Regions from separate parts of the Bifidobacterium sp. UTCIF-1 genome, predicted to be linked through region 3. Evidence: riboswitches for the same ligand, from Rfam matches in the RefSeq annotation. Region 3 holds a riboswitch; each other region holds the start of a gene.
The links. Region 3 has a riboswitch for thiamine pyrophosphate ahead of BW09_RS09780 (hydroxyethylthiazole kinase). Riboswitches for the same ligand answer to the same signal wherever they lie in the genome.
Positions count from the first base shown of each region.

Region 1: another riboswitch for thiamine pyrophosphate. It lies ahead of BW09_RS07015 (solute carrier family 23 protein); the one in region 3 lies ahead of BW09_RS09780 (hydroxyethylthiazole kinase).
Region 2: another riboswitch for thiamine pyrophosphate. It lies ahead of thiS (sulfur carrier protein ThiS); the one in region 3 lies ahead of BW09_RS09780 (hydroxyethylthiazole kinase).

Region 1 covers NZ_JFAG01000013.1:36,416-41,745, reverse strand. Annotated here, with positions in the region: gene BW09_RS07025 (bacterial Ig-like domain-containing protein) at 1-2,290, shown strand, start outside; partial or broken gene BW09_RS07020 (DUF4143 domain-containing protein) at 2,499-2,981, opposite strand; TPP riboswitch at 3,219-3,315, shown strand; partial or broken gene BW09_RS07015 (solute carrier family 23 protein) at 3,364-4,698, shown strand; gene BW09_RS07010 (CoF synthetase) at 4,914-5,330, shown strand, end outside.
Region 2 covers NZ_JFAG01000001.1:79,213-84,542, forward strand. Annotated here, with positions in the region: gene BW09_RS00335 (IS110 family transposase) at 1-976, shown strand, start outside; partial or broken gene BW09_RS00340 (thiazole synthase) at 984-1,367, opposite strand; gene thiS (sulfur carrier protein ThiS) at 1,450-1,644, opposite strand; TPP riboswitch at 1,831-1,932, opposite strand; gene argH (argininosuccinate lyase) at 2,012-3,493, opposite strand; gene BW09_RS00355 (DEAD/DEAH box helicase family protein) at 3,610-5,330, opposite strand, start outside.
Region 3 covers NZ_JFAG01000025.1:14,905-20,234, reverse strand. Annotated here, with positions in the region: gene thiC (phosphomethylpyrimidine synthase ThiC) at 1-2,071, opposite strand, end outside; gene BW09_RS09780 (hydroxyethylthiazole kinase) at 2,264-3,199, opposite strand; TPP riboswitch at 3,191-3,296, opposite strand; gene BW09_RS09775 (HAMP domain-containing sensor histidine kinase) at 3,304-4,773, opposite strand; gene BW09_RS09770 (response regulator transcription factor) at 4,770-5,330, opposite strand, start outside.

The DNA.
Region 1 (5,330 bases), on a different contig from region 3:
CGACGACTACACCAACGTGGTGAAGACCACGAAGGACACGTCGAAGGTGGCCGATGCGGACCTGCAGTACTCCGAATCCGGCGAGTATCCATACACGCTGGCTGACGGCGGCGAGGGCGCTCCGGTCGCCGGGCAGGACTTCGTGATCGTCAAGGATCGCGGCATGCTCGAGGCACCGGCCATGTTCAAGAACAACGGCAAGTACTACATCATCGCCTCCGGTGCCACCGGCTGGGCCCCGAACAAGCAGACGTACTACACGTCTGACTCGGTGTTCGGCGCATGGATTCGCGGCGTCCAGGCCGATGACCAGTACGAGAACACCGCGTTCGGCAGCCTGCCGGAGGGTGCCGATGGCCTTCTTTCCGTGGGCGACACCCGTGGTTCCACCTTCGGCTCGCAGACCGCGTCCGTGTTCCAGATCCAGCCTGGCAAGTTCATCTACATCGGTGACCGTTGGGACTCCGGCAAGTCCAACTCCACGTATGTCTGGCTGCCGATCTCCATCAACGCCACCACCGGTGCGCTGACCATGCAGAACCCCGCCACCCAGGATCCCGCCACGTATGGTGACGGCTGGGATGTGAGCTACTGGGATCAGTCCGCAGACAACCCGCTCAACCTCGCTTCGATTGAGGTCAACGGTGCTGCGGTGGCCGGATTCAACGGCGGAACCACCACTTACACGGTGGATACCGGTGCATGGGGCAAGGTGCCTACGGTCAAGGCCGTGGCCGCCGACCCCGAGCACACGACCGTGACCGTGGACGTCAACACCGCCCGCGCGATCGTGACCGTCGCCTCCAAGGATGACCCGGCCCAGACCCGCACCTACACCGTGCGCTTCACCGCATCGGCCGAGGGCGCGCAGCAGGTGGGCGAACCATGGAAGACCACCAGCTGGGGCAACGCCGGTACCTTCCTGCAGGGTGAGGCCACCGGTTCCTTCCGCATCACCGACGCCTCGAACAACGGTGCATGGACGAACAAGGACAACCTGTCCACCATCTACCAGCCGGCCAAGCTCGGTGTGGGCGACTCGATCGAGACGACCATCACCTCCTCCCAGCCCGGCAGCAACGAGGACCCGCGTGCGGGCATCATCGTGCGCAACGATCTGAGCGCGGCCGGCCAGGGCAAGGCCCACGGCTACGCGCTGCTGATCGCCAGCACCAAGGGTGCGTTCTTCCAGACGGATTCGAACAACAACGGATTCATCGACAAGGAACTCGACAAGGTGGCCGAAGCCGCCAGCTCCATCGACACTCCGGTGTCGTTCAAGCTGGTGCGTAACTCCGCCACCGAGCTGGAAGGCTTCTACAAGCTCGCCGGCTCCGCCGAGTGGAAGAGCCTCGGCACTGCCACTCTCGGTGAGGATGCGGCCGACAAGCTCGACGTGGGCATCTTCGCCACCTCGAACAATGCCAAGGGCGACTACACCGCCATCTTCGACGGCACTGCGGTGACTGCCAAGGGCGAGCCCGAGCCCTCGCAGCCGACTGTGACCGGCATTGAGGTGAGCGGTCCGGACGACGTCGAGTACACGGTCGGTGAGACGTTCTCGGACAAGGGTCTGACGGTCAAGAAGCTGATGTCCGACAACACCTCGGATGAGGTTGCCGCAGGCGACTACACCCTGTCCGCCGTGGACGCCTCCGGTGTTGTGGTCGATCTGTCCAAGCCGTTCGCGGCTGCGGGCAAGGTCACCGTGACCGTTGCGCTGAAGGACGATGCCACCAAGACCGCCGCTTTCGAGCTGACGGTCAAGGACAAGCCGGTCACGCCTCCTGCCGAGACGACGGTCGATGAGATCGCCGTGACCAAGCAGCCCGCGAAGACCGAGTACACGGTCGGCGACAAGTTCGACGCCTCCGGCCTCGAAGTGACCGCCAAGCTGTCCGATGGTGAGACCCGTGTGCTGGGCTCCGACGAGTACCTGCTCACCGGCTTCGATTCCTCCAAGGCTGCGGACGCTGTGACGGTGACCGTGACCTACACCGGCAAGGACGCGGGCAAGGATCTCAAGCCCGCCACCTTCACCGTGAAGGTCAAGGCGAAGGATGCCGGTTCCGACAATGGCGGCAACGGCAACCAGGGCAACCAGGGTGGCAATGGCAGCCAGAACCAAGGCAACCAGAACCAGTCCGACAAGAACAACAACAAGTCGGACGGCAAGGGTGACGGCAATCTGGTGAATACCGGTTCCGCTGTCGCCGGCGTGGCTGTCGCGATGCTGCTGCTGGCAGTGGCGGGCATCGCGCTGGCCGCCGTGCGCCGCAGTCGCCGGTAGCCGGTAGTCAGCACTCGGCAGTCGATTATCGATAATCGACTACCGAGTGTTCCCGGCAAACGTACGGCTGACAGCCGACCGGCTCGGTGCCGTACGGCACCATATTGCAGGTGCTATGTATGAGGCCGCCGTCCCTTTCCTTCAGGGACGGCGGCCTCGTCGTGTCATCTGGCTGATGCGCGTGTGCCGTTGGCGCCGGTGCGGCGTGTCATGGCCGCAATGTGGTGATGGGCGCGACGATTACTCCGTCCGGACGCGTGAAGCTGTAGGCTCCGGTACCGGTGAGCACCATGAGGAAGCTGGGCTCGGACATCTTGGAGGTATCCAGTCTTCCGGCCAGCTTCAACAGGTTCGAGGCACCCTCGTTGGTTAGTTTGTCTCCTCCGAGTTTGACCTCGATGAGACCATACCGTCCGTCACGCAAATGGACCACGGCATCGCATTCCAAACCGGTCTTGTCACGATAGTGGAACACCTGTCCGCCCAATGCGTCCGCATAGACGCGAAGATCGCGGATGCACATTCCTTCAAACAGTAGGCCGAAGGTCTCCAAGTCACGTAAAATGCCCTGAGGATTCACACCAAGGGCAGCCGCAGCGATGGACGGATCGACGAAATGCCGCGTATCCGCCGATCGAATGGCGGTTTTCGAACGAAGATTCGGATTCCATGCGGGCATGTCCTCGATGACATCCCGAAAGGCTCCATTTCCTTATTTGGACCGTTTTCGTTTCCTTGTTTGGCTGACGGATTTGTAACAGAATTCGTTACACTTCCGTCAGTTACACTTCCGTCAGCCGAGGTGGCAACCCGGCAACCCCGGCAACCCCGGCAACCCCGTCAATCGACATGACAAACCCGGCAATCTGGCCCGGCGCGGGATTTTCCTTGACTCGCAGCCGCTGTGTTTGCTACGGTGACCTCGAAACCGATTCGTAAGGGGCGCCTCTGGCTGAGACGGCATTCGCCGAACCCTTCGAACCTGTGAGCTCATACTCGCGTAGGGACTACGACGGTTGGACGCTTCCGTTCGACTCGAGAGCCGTGTGCGCATTGAGGGAGGAAGCAAGAAAGTGTCAATACGCAAGGAACTGACCGCCCAAAACGTCCTGCTGGGCTTCCAGCATGTGTTCGTCTCCAACGTCTGGCTCGACCCGGTGTTCGTGGCGGGCGCCATCGGCCTGCCGATCGCGTTGTCGTCGAACATGATCAACGCCATCTTCATCGTCTCCGGTCTGGTCACGCTGATTCAGGCCACCCGACTGGTGCGCCTGCCCGTGGTGCAGGGCCCGTCCGCCGCGTTCGACGCGCTGATGATCGCGGCCGGTACCGCCGGCATGCTGGGCGCGGCCAGCTCGTCCATCCTCATCGCCTCGCTGGTGTTCCTGGTACTGTGCCTGACCGGCGTCATCGAACGGATGCGGTTCCTGTTCTCCCCGCTGATCTCGGGTGTGGTCATCTTCATGGTGGGCGTATCCCTGTCCGGGTTCACGCTGAGCGAGTTCCTCGGCGGCGCTCCCGGCGACAAGACGTTCGCCGACCCCCGCATTCTCGCCGTGTCCATCCTGACCACGGCGATCGTGCTGGTGCTGTCCCTGCTTGGCAAGGGGCTGCTCAAATCGTTCTCCTTCCTGATCGCGCTCGTGGTGGGTACTGTGGTCGCCGCCGCGCTGGGCATGGTGGACTTCTCCCCTGTCGCATCAAAGGGCTGGCTTGGTCTGCCGACCTTCCTGCCTTACGGTCCGTTTACGTTCGATTGGAAGATTTTCGTACCGTTCTTCATCGCCTACATGGTCGCCGTGATGGAGGCGCTGGGCGTGTATCAGGCGGCTTCCGAGATTCAGGGCACCCCGCTTGAGCGCAAACAGGTGCGCTACGGCCTGGCCGGCGAGGCGGCCGGTTCCGCCATCTCCTCGCTCATCGGCGGCTTCACGACCACCGCGTACCCGCAGAACGTGGGTCTGCTGAACCTGACCGGTGAAGGCAAGCTGCGCACGCGCACGCCTGTGGTCATCGCCGCAGTGCTACTGCTGATCCTCGGCTTCGTGCCGAAGGCCGGCGCCCTGCTGTCCGTCATCCCCTCGGCGGTCGTCGGCGGCATCTTCCTGCCCGCTGCCGCCAGCCTGATCGTGACGGGCATCCGCACGCTGCGCAAGGTCGCCGACGACGAACGCCGTCAGATGGTGATCGGCATGTCCCTGCTACTCGGCATCGCGTTGCCGAAGGCGCTCGCCGGGCTGACCGGTGGCGCGAGCGTGTTCTTCGGCAACAACATCATGGTCGGCGTATTCTGCGCAATCATCCTCAACGCGCTGTTCGTGGCGCTGCCGGATCTGGTGGCTCGGCATCGCGCGCCGGGTGCCGCTGAACCGGTCGCGAACGTTGCGAATGCTTCCGCGAATGTAGCGGAGGCTACTGCGAACGGTGCAGAGGCTGCTGCGAACGTAGCGGATGCTGCTGCGAACGGTGCTGAGGCCACTGTGAACGTAGCGAAGGCTACTGCAGTCGCGCCATCCACAAATGTTGTGGATAACTCGAACGTCGCCAAGCGGGACTGAGTTCAGCGAACAATAATGCATATCAGGATTCAGACTATTCAGCGGAATCGGAGGGGAGCAGATCAATGACTGCAATGACTGGCGGGACCGATGTGAAGGCCGACGCGGGCCGTATCAAACAGGAGATTCTCGATTTCATCCACACCTACGGCTGCGAGCAGGCACCGGACGAGGCGTTCGACGACTTGGCCCGCGACGTGTTCACATACCAGTACACGTATGACTTGCCGTATCGCCGGTATTGCGCGGCAAAGCGCATCACGCCCGCCTCGTTGCGCGACTGGCGGGAGATTCCGCCGATGCCAGTGGACGGATTCAAGCACCTCACCCTGTCCACCCTCCCCACCGACCAGTGCGAAGCGGTGTTCATGACCAGCGGCACCACGCACGGCGGGGCGATGCGTGGCCGCAACTTCCACCCGGACCTGGAAGTGTGGGATGAGTCGATGATCGTGCCGTTCCGCCATTTCATCATGCCGGAC
Region 2 (5,330 bases), on a different contig from region 3:
CGATCCCATCGACGCGATCGCCGCCGCGCGCGGCGTGCTCGCCGGCGAAGCGACGAGCCTGCCGAAAAGCTCGGACGGCTGGGTCGAGGCGCTACGGCACCTGAACGCGGAACGCTCCCAGCTGGTCGCGGCGATGACCATGCTGGCCAACTCCACCGGAGGCCTGCTGGTCACCGCCCCCGAACCGGTCAGGGAACGATACCGGGGGCTGCGCACCGAGACCCGCATGAACCACCTTGCCTCATGCCGGCCGTCAGGAGGCCTCGTCGCACACAGCGTGCTCACCGCGCTCAAAAGCGCCGCCAAGGCGTGGAAAACACTCAAGGAGCAGGCCGACCTGCTCGAGGAACGCATGCGCCGCATCCTCGAGGCCAACGCGCGTCCCCTGCTCGACATCTACTGCGCCGGCACCATCACTGCGGCCACGATCGCCATCGTCGCCGGGGACAACCCCGAACGCATCCGCGACGAGGCTGCGTTCGCCAAACTCTGCGGCGCGTGCCCCATCCCCGCGTCCAGCGGCAAAACCAACCGCCACAGGCTCAACCGGGGCGGCAACAGGCAAGGCAACATGGCGCTGCACCGCATCGCCATCGTCAGACTCAGATACCACCAGCCAACCCGCGACTACGTGTCAAAGAAAACCAGGGAAGGCAAAAGCAAACTCGAAATCATCCGCTGCCTCAAACGCTACATCGCCCGCGAAGCGTACAAGGCGCTTCTCGCCATACGCAACGGCAACGCAGGACAACGAGAAACACCGCGGGAACGCGGCGCGCGACTACGCCGTCTGCGCACGAGCCACGGCATCACGCAGCAACAGGTCGGCGAGGCATTGGCCGTACCCTCCAGCAGAATCAGCGAAATCGAACGCGGGACCCGCAACCTGCCCGAACTCGAACAACGCGCCACCCAATGGATACACTCCATCACCACCCCGACGACACAACACTCTCAACCATTTGACAATAAATAGGAGCATCGAAATCGGTGTGGCACACCTCTCGTGCGAGACGCGCGATGCGCACGGCCTCCTCGGCGTTGCGCGCGCCGGAGGTGTTCGGCAGCAGTGTGATGCCTTCGGGGATGTAGTCGAGCACGCTGTTCTCGGTGGTCTGGGCACGGCGCAATGCCATGGTGACGATCTGCGTGCCGGCGTGCTCGACGGTGGCCTTGATGAGGTTCAGGTCGTAACGACCGGAGCCCAGAATGAACCGGGACTCGAATTCATGGCCGCCGAGATTGAGAGGTTTGTCTTCGACCGGCAGCATCGGCGCTGCGGTGCCGACCGGATTGACGACCTTGGGCTGCGGCGGCAACGGCGTAGCTTCGACGGATGCTTCGGTGACCGGATTGATATTGCTCATGATGTTCCCTTCATTGGATTGATGATGTTTCCGGCTCTCCTTGTCACTGGAGGCCAATGGAGCCGACGGGTGAAGCGCGAAGTCAGCCACCCTGCACGAACTGCACGATCTCCATGACGCATTGGTCGTCGAGCATGGTTCCGGCACGTTTCTCGCGTGGGATAATCTCGCCATTGAGTTCGATGGCCACACGCTCGGCGCGGAATCCATGCGTTTCGAGATAGTCGGCCACACTGACCGGCTGCTCGAGCTTGACCTGCTCTCCGTTGACCTGCATTGCGGTCCCCTTTCCGAATACTAAAAAAGGGCGCACGAAACGAACCGTACCGTAAGTGGTGCGCCCATTCATGAACCCTGTCATGCGACCGCCAGCCTGTTTTTCGGCGCATTGGCTACGCCAACAAACAGCCTGTACGGCTTAGTTGTGTTCACGGAAACTGAAGACTGCTACGGGCAACTTGGCAAACCGCTCAACAACGATTCCTTACGGCGGCATGACCCGCGTCAAGTTCCCCGGTCGAAGCTGGCGCTTCCTCTCAGCCTTTCGGCTCCCGTTCGTTACAGTTGCCCAGTGTAGAGACCCTCTGTGACATATGGACAAATGAAAAAGCTCCCCTCTCGCGCGAGGGGGAGCCGTATGGCACTCAGAACGTGCCGGGCGCCTTGTAGGCGGAGCCGTCCGACGTGGAAGCCGGGAAGAGCTTGAGCTCCTCGACCTGCGCCTTGGCATCGGCGATCTGCTCGCGCACGCGACCGTAGGCGGTGCCTCCCTTGCCGTTGCGGGAGTCCACAGAACCGTGGCTGGAGAGCACCTGACGCACGCCCGGGGCCTTATCGGCAGGCAGGAATGCGGCGAAGGTGTCGATGAAGTCCTCGTCGGTCAGGTCCCAGAGCTCCTGGCCGCGACCTTCGGCGATCTTGACGCATGCGCCGGAGAGCTCGTGGGCATGGCGGAACGGCACGCCGTTCTTGACCAGCCATTCGGCGATGTCGGTGGCCAGTGCGAAGCCGGTGGGAGCCTCGGCTTCAAGACGGTCGGCGTCAAAGCGCATGGTGCGAACCATACCGGTGAAGGCGGGCAGCAGCACCTCCAGCGTGTCGACCTGATCGAACACGGCTTCCTTGTCTTCCTGCAGGTCGCGCGCGTATGCGGTCGGCAGGCCCTTCAACGTGGCCAGCAGACCGGTGAGATCGCCGATGAGACGGCCGGACTTGCCGCGGGCCAGCTCGGCGATGTCCGGGTTCTTCTTCTGCGGCATGATGGAGGAGCCTGTGGAATAGGCGTCATCAAGGCGCACGAACGCGAATTCCTGCGTGTTCCAGATGATGATCTCCTCAGAGAGACGGGAGATGTCCACGCCGGTCATGGCGGCGACGAACGCGAATTCGGCCACGAGGTCGCGCGCGGCAGTGCCGTCGATGGAGTTGTCGGTCACGCGGGAGAATCCGAGCTCGCGGGCTACGGCCTCCGGGTCGAGGCCAAGCGTGTTGCCGGCGAGCGCGCCGGAGCCGTACGGGGAGGCGTTGATGCGCTTGTCCCAGTCGATGAGGCGCTGCACGTCGCGGATGAGAGGCCAGGCGTGGGCCATGAGCTGGTGGGCCAGCAGCACCGGCTGGGCGTGCTGCATGTGGGTGCGTCCGGGCATCACGGTACGGCCGGCCTTTTCGCTCTGTTCGATGAGCGCGTTGACAAGGTCGAGCAGGAGCCCTGCGATCACGCGGGAGTGGCGGCGCAACCACATGCGGATCAGGCAGGCAATCTGATCGTTGCGTGAGCGTCCGGCGCGAAGCTTGCCGCCGAGCTCGTCACCGGCAATGTCGATCAGGCCGCGTTCGAGCGCGGTGGCCTCGTCCTCATCGTCTTCGATGGGTGCGAAGGAGCCGTCGTCCACCCGGCGCTGCAGGGTGTCGAGCGCATCTTCCATGCGCTGAAGCTCGTCAGCGGTCAGAAGTCCGGCGCGGCCGAGCGCGCGGGCGTGGGCTCGCGAGCCGGCGATGTCATCGTCCGCGAGGCGCCAGTCGAACTGGGTGGACTTGGACAGGCGGGCCAGCTCGGGCGAGGGGCCGGAGGTGAAGCGGCCGCCCCACAGGGCGAGGTGTTCGGACTGCTGGTTGGATTCGGTCATGCGTTACTCCTTCGCGTTCCTGCGCGTCATGCGATATCCCGGGGGGGGAATGCGCGTGCGTGCACGATGGCGCACTTTACATGCATTCATATGGTTTGCGACTGTCTGTCAGAGTATCAGCGTTGGGCTACATCACGCGGCGTATCGTCCGATTCCTCCTCGCCTTTCGCAATTCGCATCTTTTCAAGCGTTTCATCGACATCGAATCCACCTCCCAACACGAAACGCCTCAGCAGGTTTCGCACTGTCCGATTCGCTTTGGGCTGTGAAATAATCACACCCATCCATACTTCTAGCGTGGATTTCGATAACTTTTTGTCGATGGAGTCATACAAGGCATCAAGCCGTCCGAATTCGTTGATGTTCGCCTCAGTGATGAACTGGCCTATGAACTCCTCTACGAGAGAGCGCCGCACTCCGAAGTAGCCCACGAGCTTGTCTATCTGTCCGTCCTTCTCACGCCGCGCATAACGGGTGATGTAGCCACGCAATGTCATGCCGTCCTCGACGGTCACATCACCACGTTCCACGTCACGCAAGAACAGTTCCGCGAGTCGTTGTTCATCGGCCGAGAGCGTCGCGAACGAGCGGTGCAATTCCGTCGTCACCTTGGTCAATTCAGCGCTTTCTTCGCGCAACGCTTTGAGCCATTTGGTGAAGTTGGCATTCATGTAATCCGTGTCTATCAGCCCGGTATCGATGGCGGTCAGATACCCGTCCAGCTCATACGGAGCTTCGTCGTCATCCTTGCCGTCACCCGGCGCGTTGTCTCCTTCCGACTTGTCACCGAAGAGCTCCTTGTATCGTTGCGCCAGTATCAGATATGTGCGTTGGTCAAGCTCCGGGCGCACGTTCACTGAGTCGCCATTCTCATCCGTGAACTCGAATGATTCTTTGTTCCCGTCGAATCCTTGTACTTTCGCCGCTTCCAGGAATTGATTGAGCTCCACAAATTCCTTGGCGAACTTGCGCTTGGATTCCACCGACTCGGGCAGCTGCCGCAGGTCCGATTGCCCTGAATCGTTGAACACGCTTAGAATCTCCCGGTAACGCGCATTCATGGAGGCCACGTTCTGTGGCAGTTTTTGTACGAACAGGTCGAGTGGCCGGTCACCGGAATAAAGCCTGACCGCACGCGCGATGTTGTCGCGCATGGTATGGGGCTTGCGATAGTAACGAATCATTCCAAAGGGCTTGTCCGGTCCGAAGAGTCGATTGGTGCGGCTGAACGCCTGAATAATGCTTTTGCTTTCGTTTTCAATTACCTTATCGAGATACAGCGTGTTCACCCATTTCGAGTCGAAGCCGGTAAATCCGAAGTACAGAGCGTTCGGGAAGGATCGCCGGATGTCCTGCAGCATGTCGCCAAAGGTGGAGCGATGACATTCATCAGCGATGAAGACGATGCGCTTGCTTGCCATATTGTCCAATTCGGCTTGGGTAACGCCGCCTTCGCCAAGCTTGATGTTGCTCATTTTCTGGATTGAGGTGACGATAAGCGTGTCCTTTGGATCCGCGCTGGCAAGACGATGTCGCAGCACGCCGGTGTTCTCGGTGCCCTGCACATCATCCTCATTGTCCGCAAAACTGCGGTATTCCTTCAGTGATTGTGTCCCCAGTTCAATGCGATCCATAAGGAACACGACCTTGTCGGCATTCTTGGAATCGGCGATGAGCTGTGCCGATTTGAAACTGGTCATGGTCTTCCCGGAACCGGTGGTATGCCATACGTATCCACCGGGGCGACCGGGCAAGGCCGGCCGTTGTTCCCAATCGCATTTGCGTACCCGGTCGGAGATGGCATTGGCGGCGATGTACTGGTAGCTGCGAAGCACCT
Region 3 (5,330 bases):
CGGTGTCGAACGGGATGTGGCCCGGTCCCTCGATCATCACCTGAACGTCCTTGTCCCACGCGCGCTGGGTGAGCTCGCCCAGCGTCATGAGTTCAGCGATCTGCGCGGCGTCGTTCGCGTCCGCGAGCGAGCCGGGGCGCAGGCCGTCGCCGAGGGAGAACGCCACGTCGTACTTGGCGAAGATGTCGCACAGCTCGTCGAAGTGGGTGTACAGGAAGCTCTCCTGATGATGCTGTAGGCACCATTCGGCCATGATCGAGCCGCCGCGCGAAACGATGCCGGTCACGCGGTTGGCGGTCAGCGGCACGAAGCGCAGTAGCACACCGGCATGGATGGTCATATAGTCCACGCCCTGCTCGCACTGCTCGATGACGGTGTCGCGGAACAGCTCCCAGCTGAGCTTGGAGGCATCGTCCTCGACCTTCTCGAGGGCCTGGTACATCGGCACGGTGCCGATCGGCACGGGGGAGTTGCGAAGGATCCACTCGCGGGTGGTGTGGATGTCGTTGCCGGTGGAGAGGTCCATCACGGTGTCGGCGCCCCACTTGGTGGCCCAGGTGAGCTTCTCCACCTCCTCGTCGATGGACGAGGTGACGGCCGAGTTGCCCATGTTGGCGTTGAGCTTGGTGAGGAAGGCGGATCCGATGATCATCGGCTCGGCTTCCGGGTGGTTGATGTTGCATGGCATGACCGCACGGCCGGCCGCCAGCTCGGAACGCACGAGCTCCACATTGCAGTTCTCGCGCTCGGCCACATACTTCATTTCAGGGGTTATGATGCCGTGGCGGGCATACCACATCTGGGTCACCGGGTGGTCCTTGGCGCGCATCGGCTGGTGCGTGCGGCCACGCCATTCCTTCGTGGCGCGGCCACGCTTGATGGCGCGCTTGCCGTCGTCCTCGAGGTTGCGGCGGCGGCCCTCGTATTCCTCGACGTCGCCGCGGTCCTTGATCCAGTCGAGGCGCAGGGGCTTCAGGCCCTCCTTCGGGTCGCACTTGGGGCCTTCGGTGTTGTAGTCGATGAACGGCGGGTTCGGGCCAACGCCGGGGGTGTCGGACAGCTTGATCTCGGTGTACGGCACCTCGAGGTCGTAAGAGCCGAACTGGTTTTCGAAATGCACCGGCTTGGTCTTGCGGATGTGCGCCTTGTCGCGCTGCTTGGAGCCGCGGGCGGCGATGTCCACGCGCTGCTGCTTGGCGAGCTTCTGCGCGGCCTTGGCCTCCTTGGCGTTGGTGAACTTCTTCTCGGTGGCCTCGGCACCTGCCGGGGCGGTGCCCTCCTGCGCGGCCTGCGTGTCGGCGGCCGGGGTGTGAGTCACGATGCGCTTGGCGTAGCCGTGCCTCTTCTCGCCGCGCACGGCCTTCCAACCCTCGACCATCGCGCGGGTGGCGGCCTCCGGGTCATCGGCGCCGGCGATGGCGGAGACGGCGAACCAGCCGGCGGCCTTGGTACCCGCCAGCATGGCCATGTCGGCCGCGGTCACACCGCCACCCACGACCACTGGGAAGTCGCAGGCCGCGCAGATGGTGTTGATCTGCTTGTCGTCAAGCGTCTTGCCGGAACCGTCGTTGCCGCCGACCGAAGCCTCGGGCTTGGTCTTGGAGACGTGCAGCGGGCCGGCGCCGATGTAGTCGATGCAGCCATCGGGCAGCTCGTTGATGAGCTTGACGAGGCTTTCGGTCTCGGCGGAAAGACCCACGATCGCCTCGTCGCCGAGCAGGGCGCGGGCCTCGCGCGGCTCCATGTCGGTCTGGCCGATGTGCACGCCGTCCACCTTGATGCCCTTGCGGCGGGCCTGCCAGACCACATCAGCGCGGTCGTCGATTACGAAGGCCACGGAGTCGGACTTGTTGTTGTCCTCGATGATCTGCGCGATGTCCTGGGCCATGGCGGTCAGTTCTGAGGCGTCCGCCTTCTTGGCGCGCAGTTGGATGAAGGTCGCGCCGCCGCGCAGGGCCTGATCGACCACGTCGGTGAGCGGGCGGCCCTTGCAATCCTCAGGGCCGACTACGAAGTACGCGGACAGGTCGAACGAGTCGCGCATGGAGGCGTATGGGTATTCGTTGTTCATTTGGTGTTCCTTGGTGTTGGGTTAATTAAGGAAGTCTTGTTGTGTATCCGGGGAAGAATGGCGTTTCTCGGCTCCCTCTGATGAGGAAGTCTTGGGCGTTCCGCGATCTCACGTTTCTCGGCTCCCTCTGATGAGGGAGCTGTCTCGCGTAGCGAGACTGAGGGAGAGACAATAGGTACGAGACCACACGGTTCATTGCGCCACAATCGCCGATGCCGCCACCTGCTCGGGCGTGAGATTCCACAGCGCATCCAGCAGATGCACTTGGAACGAGCCCGGTCCGTCGGCCTTGGCCTCGGCGATCTCGCCAGCACGGTTGTACAGCAGGGTTGCCGCAAGGGCTGCGGTCAACGGCTCGGCGACGGCCAGATACGTGGCGGTCACACCGCCCAACGAGCAGCCGGCGCCGGTGATCTTGGACATCAGCGCGCTGCCTCCCGGCAAGCGGTAGACATGCTCGCCGTCGGTCACGAGGTCCACCGCGCCCGAGACGGCCACGGCCGCCTTGCCGGCGGGAGCCGAGGCGGCGAGGAACCGGGCCAGTCGCTTCGCCGGTTCGACGGCGGCGTCCACCTCATCCACCGATTCGACGCCGGCGGGACGGGTTTCCGGATTGTTGCCGTTGGCCTGATTCAGCCCCCACATGTCGGCCAGCGCGATGATTTCGGAGGCGTTGCCGCGCACGATGGTCGGCGGCGTGGCGCGGAAGGCGCGCAGGATTTCGGTGCGCGTCCGTCCGATGCCCGCCGCCACCGGGTCCAGTACCCACGGGTGGGCGGACTTGTGGAAGGCGCGCGCGATCTGCGGCAGCGCATCAGCATAGAAGGGCAGCAACGTGCCCACGTTGATGTAATCGGCACCGGAGATGGAGGCCGTGTCGATGACATCGTCCGGCAGGAAGCTCATGGCCGCCGTGCCGCCGGCTGCGAGCTGCGCGTTGGCCACCAGATTGATGGTCACGAAGTTCGTGAACGACTGCGCCAGCGGCGTCTTGGCCTTCACATCCCGTACTGCCTGCGCGATGTCGTGGCGCAGCGAGGCGAACTCGTCGTCATGGTCGTGTACATGTGCATCATTTACTACACCATGTGCGCCGGTGCAACATGATGGGTGCGAATCATCGCTCATATCACTGCTCCCTACGATGGTCTTAACCAACAGGTTCTAAGGGTCAGGCCGTGGCCATTCTCAACCCGTGTCGCCACGGGTTCCCCTGCATTACGTTGCCGACGTTATGCTCCAACATGGACATATTTGTTACAAAATCGCACAGAAACGGCGAATCTGCCCGCTTCAGGTCTGGCGAGTCGCAGCTCGGCATGGTATAAATCCGCGATCTCTTTGACGATGGACAGACCCAATCCGTTGCCGGGGCAGTTTTCCAATCGTGAGGCCGCGCCCCGGTGGAAGGGGACGAGCAAGTCGTTCAAGTCGCTGGAATCGGAGAGCAGGCCGGCATCGGGGAAATCACCGGGCTCGCTGGATTCACCGGATTCGCCGGAATCATGCGCGGCGTTGTCGCCGGTGATCCCATCGCTGACGGTCGTATCGCCGATGGTCTCGCCATCGGCACCCGTTTCTGTGCTGTTCTCCACCAACAGCTCCGCGTAGCCGTCCCCCGTGCTGCTGTCCGCAGTATCGCCACTCACCGTGCCGTCGTCCACTACGCCGCTCACCGTACGCACGATGACGGTGATATCCCCACATTCCACGTTATGCACCACCGCATTGCGCACGAGATTGCCGACCAGCAGCGTGAGCATCGTCTCGTCTGCCCGCACCCGCACCGACCGGTCGATGTCGGTGCGCACATTCAATCCACGAGCCTCGATCGCATCCCACGAGACGTCCAGCGCGTGTTCCGCCGCATCCCCGAGCGACGTTTCCGGCGGCTCCGCGTCGCCGTGATGCAACGCCATGTTCTGCACGCGCGACAGCGCCAACAGCCCCTCCACCAGATCGGCGGCGTTCCGGTCGGCGTCGAGCGCACGCCGCACCGCGGGCGCCACATCATCGGGGAAGCGGCCCTGACTCAGCGGCGCGTCCAGACTGGTCTCGATCACCGCGATCGGTGTGCGCAGCTCGTGCGACGCGTTCGCGATGAACTGCCGTTGCATGGCCGCCGCGCGCTCGATACGTTCCAGCATGGTGTTCACGTCCCCAGCCAGGTCGGTCACCTCGTCGGACCCCGCCAGCGTCACGCGCCCACCCGGTTCGGCAGGGTCGAGCCGCTGCATCTGCGCCCCCAGCGACGAGATGCGTCCGGCCAGCCGCCGCGAGATGAGCCACGCCATGATCATGGCCAGTATGGCGAACGCGGCGAACAGCGCCAGCGAGAACCACATGGCGCTCTGCATCAGGGGCTTGCGCATGTCCGCATCGCTGATCTCCATGATCGAGCCGGGCGTCATCGGCCCGCAGCCTACCGCGTGATCGGTGTAATAGCAGCCGGTGGTCGATACATAGAGCTCGCCGTTCTCGGGTGCAGGCAGCGTGGAGCCTTGTGCCACCTGATACAGCCGGTAGGATGACCGGTCGTAGATGCGACTGAAGAACATGGCCTGCAACGCCAGCGCGATTCCTAGGAACACCGCTACCAGCAGACCGATGGCCAGCGCGATCTTGCCTCGGAAGGTGCGGGGAACCAACCGCATACGCAGGCGGTGGCGCTCGCGATGCTCGTGACCGTGATGTTCGCTCATGGCAGCCGGTACCCTTTCCCGCGGGCCGATTCGATGGCCCCGCGTCCGCCGGCGTGCTCGATTTTCTGCCGCAGCGTGTAGATGACGGTTTTCGCTGCGCCCGTGCTGGCCGAACCGTTCGGCCAGACGGCGGCGATGAGCTCGTCGAGACCGACCCATCCGCCGTCCGCCTCGTCCAGATGCCACAGCACCGCGAATTCCTTGGCCGTCAGGTTCAGCGGGGTCTCATGCCAGTACGCGAGCCGACGTTCGCAATCGATCATGAGCGGGGAGGGTCCGGTTCCGGAGTCCGGACCGGGGCCGCCGCCGAAAGGCCCGCGATGGCGCGAATCGTGCCGCAGCAACGCGCGGATGCGGGCCGACAGCTCCCGGAAGGCGAACGGTTTGGTCAGATAGTCGTCCGCGCCGAGGTCCAGCCCCTCCACGCGGTCCTCGAGGCTGCTGGAGGCGGTGACCATGAGCACGCTCACGTCGATGCCCATCGAACGGATCGTCGTCATCACCGTGTCGCCGGACATGACGGGCAGATCGCGGTCGAGCAGCACCACGTCGATGTC